Regions from separate parts of the Streptomyces sp. 135 genome, predicted to be linked through region 2. Evidence: riboswitches for the same ligand, from Rfam matches in the RefSeq annotation. Region 2 holds a riboswitch; the other holds the start of a gene.

Region 1 (8,316 bases), 4.7 Mb from region 2:
GGCCGAGTTGGCGGCGCGGCGGCGGACTTTAAGGCCGCCCGGCAGGATGCCCTCGCGGGACATGCCGCGCGAGACGCAGGCCTGCATGGTGCGCCAGATGTCGAGGAGGCCCTCGCGGATCTCCTCCTCCGTGCGCCAGGCCTTCTCGTTCTCCAGCATCAGCGCGGAGATGGACAGGCCGGTCTCCTGGGCGAGGCGCAGCAGCTCGTCGCCGGTGCGGAAGGGGTACTTGAGGACGGTGTCGTCCGGCACGATCGGGTTCTCACCCTCCGCGCCCTCCTGCTCAAGCACCGTCTCGTCGACGACGAAGCCGCCGCCCACCGAGTAGTACGTCTTCTCCAGGACGAGGGCGCCCTCATGGTCGTACGCGAAGATCGTCATGCCGTTGGCGTGGTACGGCAGGGCCTTGCGGCGGTGCAGGATCAGGTCCTCGTCGAAGTCGAAGCCGATCTCGTGCATGCCGAGGAGGCTGAGGCGGCCGCTGCTCTTGATCGCCTCGACCCGGGCGTCGGCACTCTCCACGTCCACCGTGCGCGGCGACTCGCCCTCCAGGCCGAGCAGCACGGCCTTCGGGGTGCCGTGGCCGTGGCCGGTGGCTCCGAGCGAGCCGAAGAGCTCGGCCCGTATGGCGGTGGTGTGGGCCATGAGGCCCTCGTTCTTGAGGCGGCTCGCGAACATGCGGGCGGCGCGCATCGGGCCGACCGTGTGGGAGCTGGACGGGCCGATGCCGATCGAGAACAGGTCGAAGACCGAGATGGCCACGGAGAACTCCAAAGACGAAAAGATCAAGAGGCGGACGTGGTGCGGGGCACCCTGCTCACTGTCCAGTGTGCGGGGTGCCCCGACCTTTCGTACGTACGAACAAAAGCGTACGAAGCTGTTCCGGTCTGAAGTGTACGAAAAAGCGTACGAAACTACTTCAGAACTACTTCAGGCCGGGGTACAGCGGGTGCTTGTCGGCCAGGGCCGTCACGCGGGCCTTGAGGGCGTCCGCGTCGAAGCCCGGCTTGAGGGCCTCGGCGATGATGTCGGCGACCTCGCGGAAGTCCTCCGTCTGGAAGCCGCGCGTGGCGAGTGCCGGGGTGCCGATCCGCAGGCCCGAGGTGACCATCGGGGGGCGCGGGTCGTTCGGGATCGCGTTGCGGTTGACCGTGATGCCGACCTCGTGGAGGCGGTCCTCGGCCTGCTGCCCGTCCAGCTCGGAGTTGCGCAGGTCCACCAGGACCAGGTGCACGTCCGTGCCGCCGGACAGGACGTCGACGCCGACGGCCTTCGCGTCGTCCTGGACGAGACGCTCGGCCAGGATGCGGGCACCGTCCAGGGTGCGCTGCTGGCGCTCCTTGAACTCCTCGCCCGCCGCGATCTTGAAGGAGACGGCCTTGGCCGCGATCACGTGCTCCAGCGGGCCGCCCTGGAAGCCGGGGAAGACCGCGGAGTTCAGCTTCTTCGCGAAGTCCTTGCTGCGGGCCAGGATGACGCCGCCGCGCGGGCCGCCCAGCGTCTTGTGCGTGGTGGAGGTCACCACGTCCGCGAACGGCACCGGGTTCGGGTGCAGCCCGGCGGCGACGAGACCGGCGAAGTGCGCCATGTCGACCCACAGGTACGCGCCGACCTCGTCCGCGATGCGGCGGAACTCGGCGAAGTCCAGGTGACGCGGGTACGCGGACCAGCCCGCGATGATCACCTTGGGGCTGTTCTCCTTGGCCAGGCGCTCGACCTCGGCCATGTCGACCAGGCCGGCCTCGTCGACGTGGTACGCGACCACGTTGAACTGCTTGCCGGAGAAGTTCAGGCGCATGCCGTGGGTGAGGTGCCCGCCGTGTGCCAGGTCCAGGCCGAGGATCGTGTCGCCGGGCTGGGCGAGCGCGAAGAGGGCGGCCTGGTTGGCGGAGGCGCCGGAGTGCGGCTGGACGTTGGCGTACTCGGCGCCGAACAGGTCCTTGATCCGCTCGATCGCGAGCCGCTCGGTGACGTCGACGTGCTCGCAGCCGCCGTAGTAGCGGCGGCCGGGGTAGCCCTCGGCGTACTTGTTGGTGAGGACCGTCCCCTGGGCCTCCATGACGGCGACCGGAGCGAAGTTCTCCGAGGCGATCATTTCCAGGGTGGACTGCTGGCGGTGGAGCTCGGCGTCGACGGCTGCGGCGACCTCCGGGTCCAGCTCGTGCAGAGGGGTGTTCAGAAGCGACATCGGGGAGATCCTTAGCTGCCGGAGAACTCGGTGTACTCGTCCGCGGAGAGCAGGTCCTTCGGCTCCTCCGTGGTGCGGACCTTGAAGAGCCAACCGCCCTCGAACGGCGCGGAGTTCACCAGCGACGGGTCGTCCACGACGTCCTGGTTGGCCTCGACGACCTCGCCGGTGACCGGGGAGTAGAGGTCGCTGACCGACTTGGTCGACTCCAGCTCGCCGCAGGTCTCGCCCGCGGTCACCGTGTCGCCGACCGCCGGAAGCTGCACGAAGACGACGTCACCGAGCGCGTTGGCCGCGTGCTCCGTGATGCCGACCGTCGAGACGCCCTCCTGGGCGTCCGACAGCCACTCGTGCTCCTTGCTGTAACGCAGCTGCTGGGGGTTGCTCATGACCTGAATTCTCCTGTACGCGGGTGGGTGCTGCGGAACGGGAAAGATGTGCGGGGGGTCACTTGTGACGGTCGAGGCGTCACTTCTGGCGCTTGTAGAACGGCAGCGCCACGACCTCGTACGGCTCATGCGTACCGCGGATGTCCACGCCCACACCGGGCGTGCCGGGAGCGGCGTGCTCCGCGTCCACGTACGCCATCGCGATCGGCTTGCCCAGCGTCGGGGACGGGGCGCCGGAGGTGACCTCGCCGATGACCTCGCCGTCCGCGACCACGGAGAAGCCCGCGCGCGGGACGCGGCGGCCCTCGGCGATCAGGCCGACCAGCTTGCGCGGCGGGGCGGACTCGGCGCGCTCGGCGGCGGCGGCCAGGGCCGCGCGGCCCACGAAGGAGTCCGACTGCGACGTCTTGTCGAACTTCACCACCCGGCCGAGGCCCGCGTCGAACGGCGTGAGCCCGGCGGTCAGCTCGTGCCCGTACAGCGGCATGCCCGCCTCCAGGCGCAGCGTGTCGCGGCAGGAGAGACCCGCCGGGACCATGCCGACGGGGGTGCCGGCCTCCATGAGGGCGTTCCACAGCTTCTCGGCGTCACCGGGGGCGACGAACAGCTCGAAGCCGTCCTCGCCGGTGTAGCCCGTGCGGGCGATCAGCGCGGGGACGCCCGCGACGGTGCCGGGCAGGCCCGCGTAGTACTTCAGGCCGTCCAGGTCGGCGTCCGTCAGGGACTTCAGGATGCCGGGGGACTCCGGGCCCTGGACGGCGAGCAGCGCGTACGCGTCGCGGTCGTCGCGGACCTCGGCGTCGAAGCCGTCGGCGCGGGCGGTGAGGGTGTCAAGGACGACCTGCGCGTTGGAGGCGTTGGCGACCACCATGTACTCGGTCTCGCCCAGGCGGTACACGATCAGGTCGTCCAGGATGCCGCCGTCCTCGGCGACGATCATGGTGTAGCGGGCGCGGCCGACACCGACGGAGCCGATGTTGCCGACGAGCGAGAAGTTCAGGAAGTCGACGGCCCCGGGGCCGGTGACGGTGATCTCGCCCATGTGGGAGAGGTCGAAGAGACCGGCCTTGGTGCGTACGGCGTTGTGCTCGTCGCGCTCGCTGGCGTACCGCAGCGGCATGTCCCAGCCCGCGAAGTCGGTCATGGTCGCGCCGAGCGCGCGATGCACGGCATCGAGGGCGGTCAGACGGGGGGCAGTGCTCATGAAGAAAACTCCCAGGGCATGACGGGCGAGGTCGATCCTCCCCATCTGTCATCGGAACCTGAGAGGTTCGCCGCGAGCGTCCCGGCACACGGGACGCACGGCTTGCACCTTGGGTGGGACCGACGGCTGCCGGCCCGCTTTTCAGATGTGCCTCGCCCGCGCGGTACGGGGCCTGAGAGATTCAAGGGAGGGACTTGCTCCTTCGGCGCCCCGGGCCCATACATGCTGGTCCGGGAACTCTCCCGCGCGGATTCAAACGGCCGGTATGGAGTTGGCGCGCACATCATTGCACGCGACCGTGGCCAGGGGGGACGTGTGGTCGAGTAATCCTCTTGTGCCGCATTACCTTCTCTTTACACTTGCCGGGGAAAGCAGTACGTGACCGCTATGGGGAGGCCGATCACGGTGCGCAGCAGGACGAGTGTCTACGCCACTACCACGGGGGTGGCGCTGCCGAAGCAGGCTGCCGCCCCGCTCCGGGAGGGCTGCGGCCCGCTTCCCGTGGCCGTCGTCCGCGATCTGCGGCAGCGGGCCGGGCACAGCCCGCGCCGCCTCACCTTCGCCGAGGGCGACCTGGTCGTCGTCTCCGGGCTGCCCGGTGGCGGAAAGTCGACGCTGATGCGGCAGGCCGTCAGCGGCATCCGCGTCGACTCCCAGGACACCCGCGACCGCTGGGCGGCCCGCATGCCGCGGCTGCTGCCGTACGCCGTCTACCGCCCCGTGGTCCGCCTCGCGCACTACGCGGGCCTTCGCCGGATCCTGCGCTCCGGCGCCGGCGTCGTCGTGCACGACTGCGGCACCCAGGCGTGGGTGCGCCGCTGGCTCGCCCGGGAGGCCCTGCGGCGCGGCGGGACGCTGCATCTGCTGCTCCTCGACGTCCCCGCCGACACCGCGCTCCAGGGCCAGCGCGAGCGCGGCCGTGGCGTCTCGCGGTACGCCTTCGCCCGGCACCGCAGAGTGATCGCGCGGCTCGTGGCGGCCGCCGAGCGAGGCGACCTGCCGCGCGGCTGCGGCTCCGCGGTGCTGCTCGACCGCGCGGCGGCGCAGGTGCTGCGGGAGATCGCCTTCGACCGCTGAGGACCAGCGGCGTTAGGGTGCGAGCCGCAGGCAGAGCGGTCGCGAGCAGGGGTTGGGACAGATGGACTTTCCGGCGCAGGCACACGCCCATCCGTACGGCGGATGGCCGGGCAACGAACTGGAGCAGGTCCTCGCGGCCTCGCTCGGCGCCCCCGCCTCGGCGGGTGCCCGCATAGTCGAGGTGCTGGGCCGCAGCCGGCTCTGGATCCCGCTGCCCAACGGCGGCGGCCCCGAAAGCGGCACCCTCGACCTGCCGACCCTGGAGATCGACGGACAGGCGTACGTCCCCGTCTTCACCTCCGAGGAGCAGTTCCGCCAGGCGCTCGGCGGCGCGGCCGACCGCATGGGGTGCACGGTGGCGCCCGCCGTGGAGTTCGCGCGGGGCCTTCCGCCGCAGCTGGGCATCGTGCTGAACCCGGACGGCACCGTCGGCGTCCCCCTGCCGCCGCCCGCCGTGGCCGAGCTGTGCCGGGCCGGCCGCACCCCGCTGGACGGGCCCGCCACCGGCGGCCGGGTCCGTCTCTTCGAGCCGGACTGGCAGGAGGACCCGGTGGGCTTCCTGGCCGCCGCGGGCCGTGAATTCGAGGCGGCGGGCGTCGTGCTCACCGCGCGCCGCTGCCTGGCCGCCATCGAGACGGACGACCCGACCCTCTTCGTCGGCGTCGAACTGGCCACCTGGGAGGGCGACGCCCGCGACCTCCCGATGCAGGCCCTCGGCCGTGCCCTGACCCTGGTCCCGGTCCCCTGGCCGGTCAACCTCGTCCTGCTCGACGTGGCCCAGGACCCGGTGGCGGACTGGCTCCGCGCGAAGGTGCGGCCGTTCTACCTCCGGGGGGCCTGAGTCGCGGGGCCTGAGTCGCGGGGCCCGAGTCCAAGGGGGCCGCGACCCTCGACGTCGCGTACGTCAAGTCCGGGCAGGGATCGACGCTTAAGCTGGTTCCAAGACCGGGTCCGTCAGGGCAGGGCAGGGCAGGTCCATGGAGTCGATCGAGTCGTCGGGTTCGGCGTGAAGGGGCGGTTACGGGTGAGTGCGTCGGGCACGGCCGCGGGCGATGGGGTCTCCCCTGGCCGAGCACAGCCGAGACCGGGAGGACAGGTCGAGCAGCTGCTGCGCCAAGTGACGCCGGGGCGTTACGACGCGTACGAGGCACTGCTGCGCGCGCTCGCCGCCGAGCAGCTGTGGATGCTGCTCTGGCACGGCCAGGCCGGCTCCCCCGACGCCCAGTACGGGAACATGGAGGTCGAGGGCCTCGGCTACGCCCCCTGCGTGACCTCCGCCCAGGAGCTGTCCGCCAGCGGCTGGAACCGCTCTTACGAGGTCGTGCGCGGCATCGACGTCGCCCGCACCCTGTACCCGGACCACTACGGCCTGTGGCTCAATCCGCACGCCCCCGGCGGCGGCGTCGGCATTCCCTGGCTGGATCTGCGCCGCATCGCCTCGGGCCTCGACCTGCTGCCCGCGGGACCGCTCAGGCTGACCGAGCCGAACATCGAGATCCCCCAGTTCTACGCCCTGTTGACGCAGAACGCGCACCGCACCCCCGTCGTGCGCTCACTGCGCCGCGCCTGGGTGCAGCCCGCGCTCGGGGCGCCCTATCTGGCCATCGGCCTCGACGTGTACGACACGTCACCGCCGTCGGTCGACGCGGTGCGCACGATGATGCAGCAGTCCATCTCCGCCGTCCCCGAGGGCCTGCCCGTGTCGACGGTCGCGATGTCCGACGACCACGACCCGGTCGCCATGTGGCTGCGGGCCAACGCCCGGCCGTTCTACGACCGCGAGGCCCAGGCCGCGCCCGCCCCGGCCGGCGGGTACGGCTACCCCGCGCAGTACTGAACAGCAGCTGAACGGCACTGAACAGCGGGAATGGACACGATGACCGTTCTGATGGGGGTGGGGCCCTATAGGCTCCCGTGCCGCCTTGCGCCCCAACTGCCCCGTGTTCGACCCTCGTTCACTCGCGTCCGCATAACGGAACACCTCGATCAGCATCACGGTTGCGCATCCTTTCCCCGTCAAGTCTGGTAACAGATCACAACGTGGATGAAGACTCCCGCTCCAAGGGGCCTTCGCCCCTGCGTACGACGGACTGATCACGTCGCTACAGCGGCAAGTGCGGGCCGGTCACCACCGGTTGAGAGGGGTCCCTGCCACGATGACGGCACCATTGCATGACACACCTGCGGACGCGGACCCGACCGAGGACGTCGCTCCCGCAGTTGATGCAGGGGTGAAGAAGGTCGAGGGGCGGTCCCTCAAGCAGATCGCCTGGAATCGCCTGAAGCGGGACAAGGTCGCCCTCGCGGGCGGCATCACGGTGGTCCTCCTGGTCCTGGTCGCCGTCTTCGCGCCCCTGATCGTGAGCCTCCTCGGCCACCCGCCCAACGACTTCCACCAGGACGAGCTCGACGAGCTGACCAACCTCCCCAAGGGCGCGCTCGGCGGCATGAGCAGCGACTTCCTCTTCGGGGTCGAGCCCAACAAGGGCCGCGACGTCTTCAGCCGCATCGTCTACGGCGCGCGGATCTCGCTCCTGGTGGCGTTCCTCGCCGCCATCGTCGCCGTGGTGCTCGGCACGCTCTTCGGGATCATCGCCGGCTACTTCGGTGGCTGGGTCGACGCCCTGATCAGCCGCGTGATGGACGTGCTGCTCTCCTTCCCGCAGCTGCTCTTCATCATCTCCCTCGTCTCCGTGCTCCCCGACGACCTGCTGGGCCTGACCGGCTCCAGCGTGCGCGTCGCGATCCTCGTCCTGGTCATCGGCTTCTTCGGCTGGCCCTATGTCGGACGTATCGTCAGGGGGCAGACACTTTCGCTCCGTGAGCGCGAGTACGTGGAAGCGGCCCGCAGCCTCGGCGGCGGAAAGCGCCACATCCTCTTCCGCGAGCTGCTGCCCAACCTGGTCGCCCCGATCACCGTCTACGCGACGCTGATGATCCCGACCAACATCCTCACGGAGGCGGCCCTCAGCTTCCTCGGCGCCGGTGTCCGGCCGCCGACGGCCTCGTGGGGCGGCATGCTGCGCGACGCGCTGGAGACGTACGAGCACGACCCGATGTTCATGGTCTTCCCCGGCGTGACGATCTTCATCACGGTGCTGGCCTTCAACCTCTTCGGCGACGGGCTGCGCGACGCGCTCGACCCGAAGGGGACGCGCTAGAAGTCCCCGACCGACTTGCCCCTGCCGCATGTCAGGTGGCTCTCACCATGGTTCTCCGGCAGTTCAAGGCCAAGGACCGCGAATCTCGGAGGTTACGAGAAAATGCCCACAGTTTCCTCGAAACGACGGCTCGCCGCCGGCGCGGCCCTCGTGGTCGCGGCGCTGGTGACCACCACGGCGTGCGGCGGCGGTGACGGTGACGGAGGCGACTCGAAGGGTGCCGGTTACAACGCGGCGTTCAACAAGGTTGCCAACCCGTCCAAGGAGAAGGGGGGCACGCTGAGGATGGTCGGCAAG
Region 2 (8,316 bases):
ACGTGATCATGAGCACGGCGAGCTCGTCACGGTGCTTCTCGATCTTGGCGCGCAGGTCCTCGGCGTCGATCTCGCCGTCGTCGGCGGTCTTCACGACGACGACCTTCATGCCGGCCATGACGGCGCTCGCCGCGTTCGTCCCGTGCGCGGAGGACGGGATGAGGCAGACGGTGCGCTGGTCGTCACCGTTGGCGCGGTGGTACCCGCGCACGGCCAGCAGCCCGGCCAGCTCACCCTGCGACCCGGCGTTCGGCTGGAGGGAGACCTTGTCGTACCCGGTGACCTCGGCGAGCCGCTCCTCCAGCTCACGGATGAGCGTGAGGTAGCCCTGCGCCTGCTGGGCGGGCGCGAAGGGGTGCAGCTGTCCGAACTCGGGCCAGGTGACCGGCTCCATCTCGGTGGTCGCGTTGAGCTTCATGGTGCAGGAGCCCAGCGGGATCATGCCGCGGTCGAGCGCGTAGTCGCGGTCGGCCAGCCTGCGCAGGTAGCGCAGCATCGACGTCTCGGAGCGGTACTGGTGGAAGACGGGGTGCGTGAGGTACTGATCCGTGCGCAGCAGACCCGCGGGCAGCGTGTCCCTGACCTCGGCGTCGAGCGCGTCGACATCGGCCTCGACCCCGAAGGCCCCCCACACGGCGGCGAGCTGCCGGCGCGTGGTGGTCTCGTCACAGGCGAGCGAGACGTGGTCGGCGTCGACCCGGCGGATGTTGACGCCGTTCTCGCGGGCTGCAGAAACGATCCCCTCCGCCTTGCCGGGCACGCGCACGGTCAGCGTGTCGAAGTACGCGCCGTGCACGACCTCGACACCGCCGGCCTTCAGGCCCTCGGCGAGGAGCGTCGCGTACCGGTGGGTGCGCCGCGCGATGGACTTCAGCCCGTCGGGGCCGTGGTAGACGGCGTACATCCCGGCCATGACGGCGAGCAGCACCTGAGCGGTACAGATGTTGCTGGTGGCCTTCTCACGGCGGATGTGCTGCTCACGGGTCTGCAGCGCGAGCCGGTACGCCTTGTTGCCGTCGGCGTCGACGGAGACGCCGACGAGCCGCCCGGGCAGGCTGCGCGCGAACTTCTCGCGCACCGCCATGTAACCGGCGTGCGGGCCGCCGAAGCCCATCGGCACACCGAAGCGCTGGGTCGTGCCGACGGCGATGTCCGCGCCGAGCTCGCCGGGCGAGGTGAGCAGCGTCAGGGCGAGCAGGTCGGCGGCGACCGTGACGACCGCACCGAGCTCGTGCGCCTGGTCGATGAGCGGCTTGATGTCGCGTACGGCGCCGGAGGCGCCGGGGTACTGAACCAGCACGCCCACGACACCGCGCTCGGCGACCTCGGCGGGAATACCGGTGCTCAAGTCCGTGACGACGACCTCGACACCCGTCGGCTCGGCACGGGTCCGGATGACGGCGATGGTCTGCGGCAGGGCGTCGGCGTCGACGAGGAAGACGCCGTCCTTGACCTTGCCCATGCGCCGCGACAGGGCCATGGCCTCGGCAGCGGCCGTCCCCTCGTCGAGCAGCGAGGCTCCGGAGGTGGGCAGGCCGGTCAGCTCGGCGACCATGGTCTGGAAGTTGAGCAGCGCCTCGAGGCGCCCCTGGGAGATCTCGGGCTGGTACGGCGTGTAGGCGGTGTACCAGGCGGGGTTCTCCATGACGTTCCGCAAGATCACGGGCGGCGTGAAGGTGCCGTAGTACCCGAGACCGATCATGGAATCGAGGACCTGGTTCCGGTCGGCGAGCGAGCGCAGTTCGGCCAGCACCTCGGCCTCGGAGCGCGCGCCGGGCAGCTTCAGCGCCTCGGCGTTCTTGATCACATCCGGCACCGCGGCGGCCGTGAGCTCGTCGAGCGAGCCGTACCCGACCTGGGCGAGCATCTTGGCCCGCGCTTCCGCATCGGGCCCGATGTGCCGCTGCTCGAAGGGGATGCCCTGTTCGAGCTCGGAGAGCGGGATGCGATTGGTGGCAGTCATTGCGGAGGCCTCCTGGTCTGCGCGACCTACGAGGGGTACCACGGCGCGGGTACCCGGACGGCCTCCCCCTCTGTCATCTCAACCTGAGAGCTTCACCGGGGACACCCGCGAAGGCGCCGTCCCGGCTTTCACCGTCGGTGAGGAAGGGGTTCGAACGTGCCCGCCCGTACGCCCGCCCTGCTTTCCAGAGTGACCTCGTCCGTGCGGTACGTGTGCCTGAGAGATTCCGGGGAGGATTTGCTCCTTCGGCGCCTCCGGAATCGTGACCCGGAGAGCTCTCCCGCACGGGATCAGCAGCCAGCGCCAGCCTACCAGCGCGTCCCCCGGCCATTCCCTCGAGTGGCCGCCTGCCCCGAAGTGCTCTTACGTAGTGAGTACGAGCGGACAAAGATGAGTTATGCCCACATCCGACCCCGCGATCAGCTGGAGGGCCCGTGCAGACCGACATCGATCCGCGCAACCTGATCGGCCGCAAGGCGTTCGACCGGAACGGGGCGAAGATCGGCACGATCGACGAGATCTATCTCGACGACGCCACCGGCGCACCGGAGTGGGCGGCCATACGCACCGGCCTGTTCAGCCGCGACGCCTTCGTCCCCCTGGAGCCGAGCGAACTCACCGGCGACGGCACCCTCCGCATCCCCTTCGACCGCGACCTGATCAAGGACGCCCCCGACTTCGGCGTCGGCCGCCACCTCTCCCCCGCCCAGGAACTCCAGCTCTACCACCACTACGGCCTGGACACCACACCCCCAGAGCCCCCTCCCCGGGACCGCAACTTCGGCCACATCGCAGGCGACCCTCCCTGACCACGCGGCTGTTCCCCCTCCCCTTGCACCATCGGCCACGCGGACCCGCAATCCCGGTCACCCAGCCAACAAGCCCCCAGCGAGGCTGACCGGCCAGCCCAAGACCACCACACCGGCCGCATCACCGCCGCCCCCCGTACGACCCCCTCGCCACGGACCTCCCCCTCCCCTCTGCCGGGCCCCCACCCCGACCGCAGCTGGCTCCCCCTAGACCACGCACCAGCCCCAACGCGGGGCACCCTCCCCTGGCGGCCACCTCGCCGCGAACCTCACCCCTCGCCCCGACCGAGCCCCCTCCCCGCAGGATCCACCGCCGTGAGGGCGCCACGCCGCCCTCAACCCCGCTCCCCCAGCCCTGCCACCTCCCCAGCCCCCGCAGGCAAGGCCTCCCCCACGACCGACGGCTCCACCGCGCAGGACAGCCCTGCCGCACGGAACGGCCCTGCCGCCCCGGACGGCTCCACCAACGGCAACGGCTCCGCCGGCACCAGCAGCGGATCATCCGTGCGGAACGTCCGCACCCGCCCCGGCTCGGACCCCGGCGTCTCGAAGCGCACCGTCACCCGGCCCAGCCCGCTCCCCTGCACCCACCCGTGCCCGTACTCGGCATGCCGCACATCGTGCCCAGCTGCCCAGCGCCGCTCCGCAGGGGCCGCGGACTCCTCGGCACCCACATCCTGCGGCTCCCCGGGCGACGCCCCGTCCGCTTCGCCGCCGGACTCCGGCTCCACACCCTCATCGGAAACCCCGGCCTCAGCAGCAGCCTGCGCCTGGGCCTGCGCGAAGAGGTCCTCCTGCGTGTAGTCGGCGAGCCCCGTGACCCCCACCCCCAGCAGCCGCACCCCACCCGTGGTGTCCACGGACTCCAGCAGCCGCGCCGCGGCCTCCCGGACCACTCCGGGATCGTCGGTGGGCCCCCGCAACGTCTCGGACCGCGTCAGCGTGGAGAAGTCGAACCGCCGCACCTTCAGCACGATGGTCCGCCCCGAGTGCCCCGCCGCACGCAGCCGCTGCACGCACCGGTCGGCGAGCCGGGCGACCTCCCCCCTGACCCGCACCCGGTCGTGGATGTCCACGTCATAGGTGTCCTCGACGCTGACCGACTTGGTGTCCCGCTCGGCCACCACGGGCCGCTCGTCGTGCGCCAGCGCCATCGCGTACAGCGATCCGCCGTGCGCCTTCCCGAGCAGCCGTACGAGCTCGTCCTCCCCGGCCTCGGCGATCTCCTCGACCGTGGTGATCCCGGCCCGCCGCAAATGGTCCCCGGTGGCGGGACCGACCCCCGGCAACGTCCGCACCGACATCGGTCCCAGCAGCGCCCGCTCCGTCCCCGGTGCTATCAGCCTGAGCCCATCCGGCTTGGCCTCCTCGGAGGCGATCTTCGCCAGCATCTTGGAGGCGGCGAGCCCCACGGACCCGGTCAGCCCGGTCACCGCCTTGATGTCCGCCCGCAGCCGCTCCCCCACGGCCCTGGCCGACGCCTCGTCATCGGCGACCCCGCCCGCCTCCAGGTCCACGAAGGCCTCGTCCAGGCTGAGCGGCTCCACCAGCGGTGACAGCTCCCGCAGCAGCCCCATGACCTGCTCACTGATCTCGCGGTACAACCCGAAGCGCGGCACGAGATAGGCGGCGTTCGGAGCCAGCCGCCGCGCCTGCCCCATCGGCATCGCCGAGTGCACACCGAACCGCCGTGCCTCATAGGAGGCCGTGGCCACGACACCCCGCGGCCCGAGACCGCCCACCACCACGGCCTTTCCACGCAGACTCGGCTTCGCGGCCTGCTCGGCGGACGCGTAGAAGGCATCCATGTCCAGATGCAGGATCGTCGGCGCGCTTCTCACATCTCCGATGCTGCCTTACGCCACTGACAATGCCCCATCGACAGGCCCCTCGGCGGCTCAGACCGCCTTGTTGCGCCGTCTGGCGAGCTCATCGGCGGGGTTGTGGCCGACGAGCGTCTCCCCGGTGTCGATCCGCTCCCCGTGCAGCTGGGAGAGCGCGGCCTCGACGTCACGCCACACCACACCCACGGCGATCCCGAACACCCCCTGCCCGCCCTGGAGCAGGTCGTGGACCTCGCTGGGGGACGTGCACTCGTAGACCGTCGCGCCGTCGCTCATCAGCGTCATCCGCTCAAGGTCACGGAACCCGCGCTCCCGCAGATGCTGGACCGTCGTACGGATGTTCTGCAGCGATACCCCGGTGTCGAGGAACCGCTTGACGACCTTCAGGACGACGACGTCCCGGAAGCTGTAGAGCCGCTGGGTACCGGAACCGCCGGCGGCACGCACGCTGGGCTCGACCAGGCCCGTGCGGGCCCAGTAGTCGAGCTGGCGGTACGTGATGCCCGCGGCCGCGCACGCGGTCGGACCGCGATACCCGATCCGCTCGGAATCCTCGAACGTCGCGTCCCCGCTCCCCTGGACCACCATCGGCTTCGGAGAGTGATCGGCCGCGCTGTGAAACGGGTACGGACCGCCCACCGCCGTACCGTCGCCGCTGCTTCTCACGCCGACCTCCGTCCTTGACCTGCCTTCTCGACGGTAGGCAGTCACCAGGGGCTCGTCAACGATCGCCACACTCGCCACGCCGAGTGATAATCACCCTGAGAGTGGTTTCACGTGCCCCGCCGCGGGGAAAGGCTAGCCGAATGGCCCGAAACGGACCCCGGGGAGCGGCTCACTGGCTGTTGGTGCCGAAGTCCTCGGGCGAGATCTGGTCGAGGAACTCGCGGAACTTCTCCACCTCGTCCTCCTGCTCGTCCGGGATCGCGATCCCGGCGTCGTCCAGGACGCCGTCGCTTCCATAGATCGGCGTTCCGGTGCGCAGCGCCAGCGCTATGGCGTCGGAAGGCCGCGCGCTCACCTCCACCCCGCTGGCGAAGACCAGCTCGGCGTAGAAGACCCCTTCCCGCAGGTCGGTGATGCGCACTTCGGAGAGCTCCTGGCCCACCGCGTCCAGCACGTCCTTGAACAGGTCATGGGTCAGCGGCCGTGCGGGTGCCATGCCCTGCTGCGCGAAGGCGATGGCAGTCGCCTCACCTGGTCCGATCCAGATGGGGAGGTACCGGTCGCCTCCCACTTCACGCAGGAGCACGATCGGCTGGTTGGAGGGCATTTCGACCCGGACACCTACGACGTCGAGCTCGTTCACACAGCAACCCTAGGACGTGGCTGGCAGGTTTGGGTAGTCGGGCACCCGCCGAGTACCAGCCGGGCCTCGGCCCGGGTGCCTGCCGGATCAGGGCAGTCTGACCCCGAGCGCGGTCTGCACGAGGGCCGAATGCAGCTTTCCCGTGAGCCCCGCGAGCTCTTTGGTACGGGCCTCGGCGTGGGCCCTGGTCTGCGGATTGCGGTGCCGCCGCAGCGGCGCGACGACCTGGTCGACGAGACCGGCCTCCCGGTCGGCGGCGGACTTCATGGCCCGCAAATGGCGTGGCTCGATACCGAACCGGCCGAGCTCGACGACGAGCGAGGCGATCGTGACGGCCTCCGCGTCGTACCCCCCGTCCGGCAGCCGCACCACGAGCCCGTACGTCTCCCACTCGTCGAGCTGCCGCTCCTCGATCTCCGCGACCGCCAGCAGCTCGTCACGGCCCACACGGGCCGCAGTCGGCCGCTCGGCCTCGTCGTGGCCCTCGGTGCCGCCGGGGTCGCGCTGGCGCCCCAGAGAGGGCAGCGGGGCCCGCTCGCCCCGCTCCAGCGCTTCGAGGTGCTCGCGGATGACCTTGAGCGGCAGATAGTGGTCCCGCTGCATCCTCAGGACATGGCCGAGCCGCTCGACATCCTCCGGACTGAACTTCCGGTAGCCCGACGGCGTGCGCTGCGGCTCGATGAGCCCCTCGGACTCCAGGAAACGAATCTTGGAGATCGTGACCTCGGGAAATTCGTCACGCAGCGTGTTCAGCACGGTGCCGATGCTCATCAGCCGACGGTCCGCGGCGGCGGTGCCGGTGACGGCACCGCCGCTCGGTGTTTGAAGCATGGACCTTCCTGAGGGGGGTGCCCCCCGGACGGGTCCGGGGGTGGTGGGTCAGATGCCGACGCTCCGCTGGCTCGCGTAGAAGACCAGCCGGTACTTACCGATCTGCACCTCGTCGCCGTTCGACAACGCGACGGAGTCGATGCGCTCCCGGTTGACGTACGTGCCGTTGAGGCTGCCCACGTCGGCGACGGTGAAGGAACCGTCCTGGACGCGACGGAACTCCACGTGGCGACGCGACACCGTCACGTCGTCGAGGAAGATGTCGCTCTGCGGGTGACGCCCCGCCGTGGTCAGCTCGCCGTCGAGCAGGAAACGGCTGCCCGAGTTCGGCCCACGGCGCACCACGAGGAGCGCCGAGCCCAGCGGCAGCGCGTCGACGGCGGCCTGTGCCTCCGGGGAGAGCGCGGGAGACAGGGTCTGCCCCGTCGCCTCCGCGTCATAGGCCTCAAGGCCCGAGATGGAGATCGTCGAGGTCGTCTCGGACGCGCGCTCCGGTGCCGCGCCCGCGCGCAGCGGCGCACCGCAGTTGGAGCAGAACCGGCTCGCCTCGGCGTTTCGGTTCCCGCACCTCGTACACACCAGGGCCATGGACGGGTCCTCCTGCCGCGGCTGCCCCGCGGGGGCATGGGATGCATACGGGTCGGGGGTAAACCCTCCACCCGCGCCTGAGGTTGACGGTTCTCCGAAACCTATGCGGCCGGGACCGGCAGGGTCAACAGATGACGCGCCCTGTCCGCCCGAATTGTCACCACCTGGACCAGCCACCTGGTCCCGGAACATGGGGCGCTCGCCGCCCTGTCCCTCACCGTCTCCATGGCGCGGGGCACGGTGCCGGGCAGTGGCGGGATTGCCGCTGTCCTCACGTGCACTCTTGCCGAACAACTTCGCAAACAACTTCACGGGCGATTCCCCTTGACCGAAACAGACCCGCCCGTGGGGCAGGACGAACCCTGATTGCTCTCACCGGCATTCATCGGTGAACCAGACATCATCACAACGTCCGTATCCACCAAACAGTTTCCACCACGCACCACGCTTCCGGTGCGCCGACCCCCCGCAACCTCATGCCCTCGCCTCACGGCCTCCATGCGCCCGCCCCTCACTGCGAGGACGACCGAGCGTAGTCAGGCCGCTTCGCAGGTCGCAAGGCGCTCACGACGATCTTCTCCGAGCGTGTCACGGTCACCGTGGCCTGCTCCTTCTCCAGAGTCTGCACCACGCCTCCCGGGATGTTCAGCGCAGGTTCCAGATCCTGCGGCTTGCCGATCACCTTGAAGAGGTACGGTTCGCCGACCTTGCGGCCGTCCACCCGGACACCACCGCCGTCGGCGTCCGACAGGTGGGTGCTGGCCACCACGCGTACGTCGTTGATCTGAATCGCCTCGGCGCCGGCGGCGCGCAGTTCCTGAATGGCGTCGAGCAGCATGTCCGCCTCGACCGCCCCCTTCTTGTCCTCGATGGCGAGCGTGATCCCCGGCCCCTGGGCCGCCACCGTGCCTGCCAGGATGCCGAGTTGCCTCTCCCGCTCGACCGTCTGCTTGCGGGCCTCTTCGGCTTGGT

What was found. A riboswitch is a leader RNA that binds a small molecule or an ion and turns the genes downstream of it on or off. The one in region 2 is predicted to bind glycine.
Region 1: linked by a shared signal. The riboswitch ahead of gcvT (glycine cleavage system aminomethyltransferase GcvT) and the one ahead of gcvP (aminomethyl-transferring glycine dehydrogenase) in region 2 are both predicted to bind glycine.

Annotation. Positions count from the first base shown of each region.
Region 1 covers NZ_CP075691.1:5,951,920-5,960,235, forward strand. Annotated here, with positions in the region: gene KKZ08_RS26955 (L-serine ammonia-lyase) at 1-762, opposite strand, end outside; gene glyA (serine hydroxymethyltransferase) at 926-2,188, opposite strand; gene gcvH (glycine cleavage system protein GcvH) at 2,200-2,577, opposite strand; gene gcvT (glycine cleavage system aminomethyltransferase GcvT) at 2,657-3,781, opposite strand; glycine riboswitch at 3,933-4,036, opposite strand; gene KKZ08_RS26975 (AAA family ATPase) at 4,169-4,858, shown strand; gene KKZ08_RS26980 (enhanced serine sensitivity protein SseB) at 4,920-5,699, shown strand; gene KKZ08_RS26985 (enhanced serine sensitivity protein SseB C-terminal domain-containing protein) at 5,964-6,695, shown strand; gene KKZ08_RS26990 (ABC transporter permease) at 7,015-8,019, shown strand; gene KKZ08_RS26995 (ABC transporter substrate-binding protein) at 8,122-8,316, shown strand, end outside.
Region 2 covers NZ_CP075691.1:1,256,074-1,264,389, forward strand. Annotated here, with positions in the region: gene gcvP (aminomethyl-transferring glycine dehydrogenase) at 1-1,963, opposite strand, end outside; glycine riboswitch at 2,158-2,256, opposite strand; gene KKZ08_RS05835 (PRC-barrel domain-containing protein) at 2,398-2,772, shown strand; gene KKZ08_RS05840 (DNA polymerase IV) at 3,108-4,613, opposite strand; gene KKZ08_RS05845 (MerR family transcriptional regulator) at 4,671-5,282, opposite strand; gene KKZ08_RS05850 (bifunctional nuclease family protein) at 5,452-5,925, opposite strand; gene KKZ08_RS05855 (MerR family transcriptional regulator) at 6,013-6,756, opposite strand; gene KKZ08_RS05860 (FHA domain-containing protein) at 6,805-7,698, opposite strand; gene KKZ08_RS05865 (DUF881 domain-containing protein) at 7,856-8,316, opposite strand, start outside.